Regions from separate parts of the Saccharothrix ecbatanensis genome, predicted to be linked through region 2. Evidence: riboswitches for the same ligand, from Rfam matches in the RefSeq annotation. Region 2 holds a riboswitch; the other holds the start of a gene.

Region 1 (3,411 bases), 1.2 Mb from region 2:
TGGTCAGCAGCCCTTCGGCGTCCGACGCGGGCGCGAACGGGTGGAGGTCGGCGAACTCCGGCCAGGTGATGGGCTCCATCTCGGCCGTGGCGTTGAGCTTCATCGTGCAGGAGCCCAACGGGATCATGCTGCGGTCCAGCGCCACGTCCTTGTCCGACAACGCGCGCATGTAGCGCAGCAGCGCCGTCTCGGAGCGGTGCGTGTGGAACACCGGGTGGGTCAGGTAGTCGCTGGTGCGGCGCAAGTCGGCGGGGATGCCGTCGGCGGTGTCGGCGTCCAGGCCGTCCACGTCGGCGACGGTCGCGCCGAACGCCTGCCACACCAGTTCCAGGTGGGCACGGGTGGTCGTCTCGTCGCACGCGATCGAGACGACGTCGGCGTCCACCTGCCACAGGTTCACGCCCAGCTCGCGCGCGGCGGAGACGATATCGGCCGCACGGCCCTCGACACGCGCCTGCACGGTGTCGAAGAACTCGCCGTGCACGACCTCGACACCCGCCTCGACCAGGCCCGACGCCAGCACGGTCGCCATCCGGTGGGCGCGGGTCGCGATCGCCCGCAGCCCTTCCGGACCGTGGTACACCGCGTACATGGAGGCGATCACCGCGAGCAGGACCTGCGCGGTGCAGATGTTGCTGGTCGCCTTCTCCCGGCGGATGTGCTGCTCACGGGTCTGGAGCGCGAGGCGGTAGGCGAGGGAGCCGTCGGCGTCGACGGACACGCCGACGAGCCGTCCCGGAAGCTGCCGCTCCAAGCCCTGGCGCACGGCCATGTAACCGGCGTGGGGGCCGCCGAACCCGATCGGCACGCCGAACCGCTGGGTCGTGCCCACGACGACGTCCGCGCCGATCTCGCCGGGCGGGCGCAGCAGCGTCAACGACAGCAGGTCGGCGACGACGACGGCCTGCGCCCCCGCCTTGTGGATCTCCGCGATCACCCCCGCGTGGTCGCGGACCACGCCGGACGCGCCGGGGTACGACAGCAGCACGCCGAAGTAGTCGCCGCCGAGGCCGAGCCCTTCGAGGCCCTGGGAGAGGTCGGCGGTGACGATCTCGATGCCCAGCGGCTCGGCGCGGGTCTCGATGACGGCGAGGGTCTGCGGGAGCGTGTCGACGTCCACCACGAACTTGGCCGACTTCGACCGGCCCGCGCGGCGGACCAGGGTCATGGCCTCGGCGGCGGCGGTGGACTCGTCCAGCATCGAGGCGTTGGCCAGCGGCAGGCCGGTCAGGTCGCCGACCATGGTCTGGAAGTTGAGCAGCGCTTCGAGCCGTCCCTGCGAGATCTCCGGCTGGTAGGGCGTGTACGCGGTGTACCAGGCCGGGTTCTCCAGCACGTTGCGGCGGATCACCGGCGGGGTGGTGGTGCCGTAGTAGCCGAGGCCGATCATCTGGGTCATCGGCCGGTTCCGGGCGGCGAGGGCGCGCAGTTCGGCCAGCGCCTCGGTCTCGGTGGCGGGCGCCGGCAGGTCCAGCACGAGGTCGCGTTCGCGGATCGACGACGGCACGGCGCTCTGCGCCAGTTCCTCCAGCGAGCCGACGCCGATGACGTCGAGGATGCGGGCCAGCTCCACGGGCCGCGGGCCCACGTGCCGGTCGGCGAAGGGCGTGCCGTGCTCCAGAGCGGCCAGGGGAATGCGGTCCTGCGTCATGTGATGCGCCTCCAGGATGGCTACGGACACACTTCTGCCGTTGCCCTCCCCCTCTGTCTCTGCCCGGTGTGCGGGCGCCTGAGAGCTTCACCCGGTTCGCGGGCTTGCACCGTCGGCGGGGTCGACCGGAAGGGCCGACCCGCTTTCCAGAGGCGTCTCACCCGCGCGGTCCTTGCGCCTGAGAGGTTCCGGGGAGGATTTGCTCCTTCGGCGCCGAGACTGGCTCGGACTCTCCCGCGCGGGTTGAAGCGACTACGCGCGAAACGATACCTCGCGGTCGCGCCCGTGGTATCGCCGCGCGACGTGGATCTCAGCTGGAGCTCAGCGGGTTCCGGCAGGTGGACTGGGCTGCGGGTCCAGGCAGCAGGTCCGGCAAGGTCTCGGCCAGGTGGTCCCGGCAGCGGTTCCGGCAGGGTCCCGGCCACGTGTGCCGCCAGCGGGTCCGGCACAGGGTCCCGGCCAGGTGGTCTCGGCGGTGGTTCCGGGCAGCGGGGTCCGGCAGGCTCCCAGCCAAGTAGTACCGGCAGCAGGTCCGGCAGGGTCCCGCCCAGGTGGTGGCAGCGGTTTCGGGCAGGGCTCAGCCGATGGCGCGGGTGCGGCGGCGGCGGGACAGCTCGTCGTCGGCCGCGTCCACGATCTCGCCGCCGTCCGCGCGTTCGGCGGGGAAGTCGTGGATCGTGCCGCTGATCTCCCGCATCGCGCCGCTCACCGCGATGCCGAACACGCCCTGGCCACCTTGGAGCAGGTCCACCACCTCCTCCGGCGAGGTGCACTCGTAGACGGTGGTGCCGTCGCTGAACAGCGTGATCCGGGCCAGGTCCTGCACGCCGCGGCGGCGGAGGTGGTCGACCGCGACCCGGATGTTCTGCAACGAGACACCGGTGTCCAGGAGTCTCTTGACGACCTTGAGGACCAGGATGTCCTTGAACGAGTAGAGCCGTTGGCTCCCCGAGCCGTGGGCGCTCCTTATGGTCGGGTTGACCAGCCCCGTGCGTGCCCAGTAGTCCAGCTGGCGGTAGGTGATTCCCGCGATCTGGCACGCGGCGGGGCCGCGGTACCCGACGAGTTCGTCCGGCAGCGAGGAGTCCGGGAACAGCTCGCCCTGTTCACCGGTTCCGGCCCGGATGGGCGCTTCCTCGACCACGCCTGCCTCCCCTCGGTCCGGTCACGACGACCGGCGACCAACGTGAAGCCGCCGCGGTGCCGAATCACACCGTGGCAATTCACCTGAGTTCGACGGTAAGACCGCCTAGGGGGCAGGTCAACGCGACGCGCGGGACGTGTCTGCCCTAAACCTCAGGTTGAGGTTGAGAGAGCCGCCTGACGTAAGCCATTCGAGTGACGTTTAGTGATCGTTTAGCCGATGATCGCTGACGTTGTGTAACCCGACGGTGTTCCACGAACGAGTGAGACCCGAGGTTGATCCACAACGCACCGCACACGCGGTTATCCACAGGCTCGGGCCGACGGCCCGGAATTGTCGGACCCGCCTGGAAAGATCGAAAACAGGGATCCCCTGGGCGGGGACCCCTGCGAGAGCGTGTGCGCGTGGGGTGTGCCGGTGGCATGTGCCGTGTGCCGTGCCGTGTGCCGTGTGCCGTGCCGTGTGCCGTGGTGTGTGCGGGTGGGACGCGAGGAGAGGCGAGGGCGAGCGAGAACCGTGCGGGGGCGGCCGAGTGGGCGGCGCGGGCGCGGGCGGCCCGAAGCGGTGGCGCTGATACCGGTGTGCGCTGGCGGGGGCGGCCTTGGCGGGGTGTGCC
Region 2 (3,411 bases):
TCAGAGGTCGAGCGCGGTGTGCGGCATGTCGTGCGCCTCGGCGACCGGCAGATTGGTCAAGAGGCCTTCGTGCGCGTTAAGGCCCAGCGCCAGCGACTGGTCCGCGCGCAGCGCCGCCTGCCAGCCCCGGTCGGCCAGCGCCACGGCGTACGGCAGCGTCACGTTGGTCAGCGCGTAGGTCGACGTGCGCGGCACCGCGCCCGGCATGTTGGCGACGCAGTAGAAGACCGAGTCGTGCACCTCGTACGTCGGGTCGTCGTGCGTGGTCGGCCGCGAGTCGGCGAAGCAGCCGCCCTGGTCGATCGCGATGTCCACCAGCACCGAACCGGGTTTCATCTCGGACACCAGGTGGTTGGACACCAGCTTCGGCGCCTTCGCGCCGGGCACCAGCACCGCGCCGATCACCAGGTCGGCCTCGCGGACGGCCTGCTCGACCGAGAAGCGGTTCGACGTGACGGTGCGCAGGCGGCCCTGGTAGATCGCGTCGATGTGGCGCAGCCGGTCCACGTTCGTGTCCAGGATCTGCACGTCGGCGCCCATGCCGACGGCGATCGCGGCGGCGTTCAGGCCCGCCACGCCGCCGCCGATGACGACCACGCGCGCCGGGTGCACGCCGGGCACGCCGCCGGGCAGCACACCGCGTCCGCCGGAGGGCTTCATCAACGCGAACGCGCCCACCTGCGGCGCGAGGCGGCCCGCGACCTCGGACATCGGGGCCAGCAGCGGCAGCGCGCCGTTCGGGGTCTGCACGGTCTCGTAGGCGATGGCGGTCGTGCCGGAGTCCAGCAGCGCCTGCGTCAACGGCCGGTCGGCGGCCAGGTGCAGGTACGTGAAGAGGACCTGGCCCTTGCGCAGCTGCCGGTACTCCGCGGCGACGGGCTCCTTCACCTTGAGCACGAGGTCGCCCTCGGCCCACACGTCGTCCGCCGTGGCCAGCACCTTCGCGCCGGCGGCCAGGTACTCCTCGTCGGTGATGGCCGAACCGAGGCCCGCGCCGGCCTCGACCACCACGTCGTGACCGCGCTGTGTCAGCTCGTGGGCACCCGCCGGCGTCAGCGCGACGCGGTATTCGTGGTTCTTGATCTCGCGGGGAACGGCGATCCGCACGGTGGGCTCCTTCAGGATTTGTTACACCCAAGGTCCGGTACCGGGGTTTCGGTGTCATCGTGCCGGCGGCACTAACGGTGGGGTCACCGGTTGTGCTGCCGGAACAAACCTGGGGCCGGTTCGGTGCCGCGTTGACACCCGTCCGGGTGGGGCTTAGCGTGCGCACACCAACTGAACATCGGCCGCGGCGCGTTGTCGAGCGCCGGAACCCGCGCGGGAGAGACCTCGGTGTTCGTGCCGAGGCGCCGAAGGAGCAAGCAACCCCCGCACACTCTCAGGCAGCGAGAACCGCTCGGGTGAGGCGACTCTGGAAAGCGTGCTTCGGCGCGCACCCACGGTGCAAGCCGGGATCGGTTCGACGGTCGGCCGTCGTGCCCCGGTGAAGCTCTCAGGTCCCAGGACAGAGTGGGGATCCGAACCTCACCCAGGGAGCGCGCTGCCATGACATTTCCGGACAAACTGCTGTACACGGCCGAGCACGAGTGGGTGGACTGGGCGCCGGGTACCCAGGAGCCCGTGGCGATCGGCATCACCTCGTACGCGGCGGAGTCGTTGGGCGACATCGTGTTCGTCGAGCTGCCCGAGCCCGGCACCCACGTCAAGTCCGGCGAGGTGTGCGGCGAGTTGGAGTCGACCAAGTCGGTCAGCGACCTGTACGCGCCGGTGAGCGGCGAGGTGGTCGAGATCAACGCCGAGGCGGTGTCCGACCCGTCGTTGATCAACAACGACCCGTACGGGCGCGGGTGGCTGTTCAAGGTGGCGGTCGAGGACGCGACCGGGTTGCTGACCGCCGCGAAGTACGCGGAACTGACTGGGGACTGAGCGTGGCCATCAGTGTGTTCGACCTGTTCTCGGTCGGGATCGGACCGTCCAGTTCGCACACCGTGGGTCCGATGCGGGCGGCGGCGATGTTCGCGGCCCGGTTGGGTTCGGCCTCGGGTCAGGGGTCGGGTTCGGTGTCGGGTTCGGATTCGGGTTTGGGTTCGGGTCCGGTGTCGGATTCGGGTTCGGGTTCGGTCCAGGGGTCGGCGTCGGGTTCGGTGGCTGGTCCGGGTTCGGTCCAGGGGTCGGTGGCTGGTTCGGTGGCTGGTTCGGCCTTGGCATCGGTCGATCGGGTGCACGTGGAGTTGTTCGGGTCGCTGGGCGCGACCGGGCACGGGCACGGCAGTCCGAAGGCCGTGCTGCTCGGGTTGGAGGGGCACCGGCCGGAGGACGTCGACCCGGCGGAGGCCGAGCGGCGGGTGGAGGAGATCCGGGCGACCGGGCGGCTGCGGCTGGGTGGTGAGCGGGACATCGCGTTCACCGAGAACACCGACCTGATCATGCACCGGCGGAAGTCGTTGCCCCTGCACCCCAACGGCATGAGCTTCACCGCCCACTCGGGTGACGTCCTGGTCGATTCGGCGGTGTACTACTCGGTCGGCGGCGGGTTCGTGGTGGACGACACGGCCACCGGGACGGACCGGATCAAGTCCGACGAGACGCCGCTCGCGCACCCGTTCCTGTCGGGTGACGAGCTGTTGGCGCGGACCAGGGAGACCGGGGCGTCGATCAGCGAAGTGATGCTGGCCAACGAGTTGTCGTGGCGGAGCGAGGCTTCCGTGCGGTCGGGGCTGCTGCACATCTGGGCCGTCATGCAGGAGTGCGTCGAGCGCGGGTGCAACCAGACCGGTGTGCTGCCGGGAGGTCTGAAGGTCCGGCGGCGTGCGGCGGAGATGCGGCAGTCGTTGGAAGCCGAGCACTACGCCACCGACCCGTTGCGGGTGATGGACTGGGTGACGCTGTTCGCTTTGGCGGTCAACGAGGAGAACGCCGCAGGTGGCCGCGTGGTGACCGCGCCGACCAATGGAGCGGCCGGGATCGTGCCGGCGGTGTTGCACTACTACACGAAGTTCGTGCCGGGCGCGTCCGACGACGGGGTGGTGCGGTTCCTGTTGACGGCGGGTGCGGTCGGCGTGCTGTTCAAGGAGAACGCGTCGATCTCGGGCGCCGAGGTCGGGTGCCAGGGTGAGGTCGGCTCGGCCTGCTCGATGGCGGCGGGCGGTCTGGCCGAGGTGCTCGGTGGCACGCCGGAGCAGGTCGAGAACGCGGCCGAGATCGCCATGGAGCACAACCTGGGGCTGACGTGCGACCCGATCGGCGGGTTGGTGCAGATCCCTTGTATCGAGCGGAACGCGTTGGCGGCGATCAAGGCCATCACGGCTGCTCGGATGGCGTTGCGTGGCGATGGGTCGCACTTCGTGTCGCTGGACAAGGTCATCAAGACCATGCGTGAGACCGGCAAGGACATGAAGGTGAAGTACA

What was found. A riboswitch is a leader RNA that binds a small molecule or an ion and turns the genes downstream of it on or off. The one in region 2 is predicted to bind glycine.
Region 1: another riboswitch for glycine. It lies ahead of gcvP (aminomethyl-transferring glycine dehydrogenase); the one in region 2 lies ahead of gcvH (glycine cleavage system protein GcvH).

What each region holds. Positions count from the first base shown of each region.
Region 1 covers NZ_JACHMO010000001.1:5,250,186-5,253,596, forward strand. The annotation lists gene gcvP (aminomethyl-transferring glycine dehydrogenase) at 1-1,651, opposite strand, end outside; glycine riboswitch at 1,808-1,898, opposite strand; gene F4560_RS21895 (MerR family transcriptional regulator) at 2,229-2,795, opposite strand.
Region 2 covers NZ_JACHMO010000001.1:6,445,219-6,448,629, reverse strand. The annotation lists gene ald (alanine dehydrogenase) at 1-1,107, opposite strand; glycine riboswitch at 1,312-1,408, shown strand; gene gcvH (glycine cleavage system protein GcvH) at 1,549-1,929, shown strand; gene F4560_RS27495 (L-serine ammonia-lyase) at 1,932-3,411, shown strand, end outside.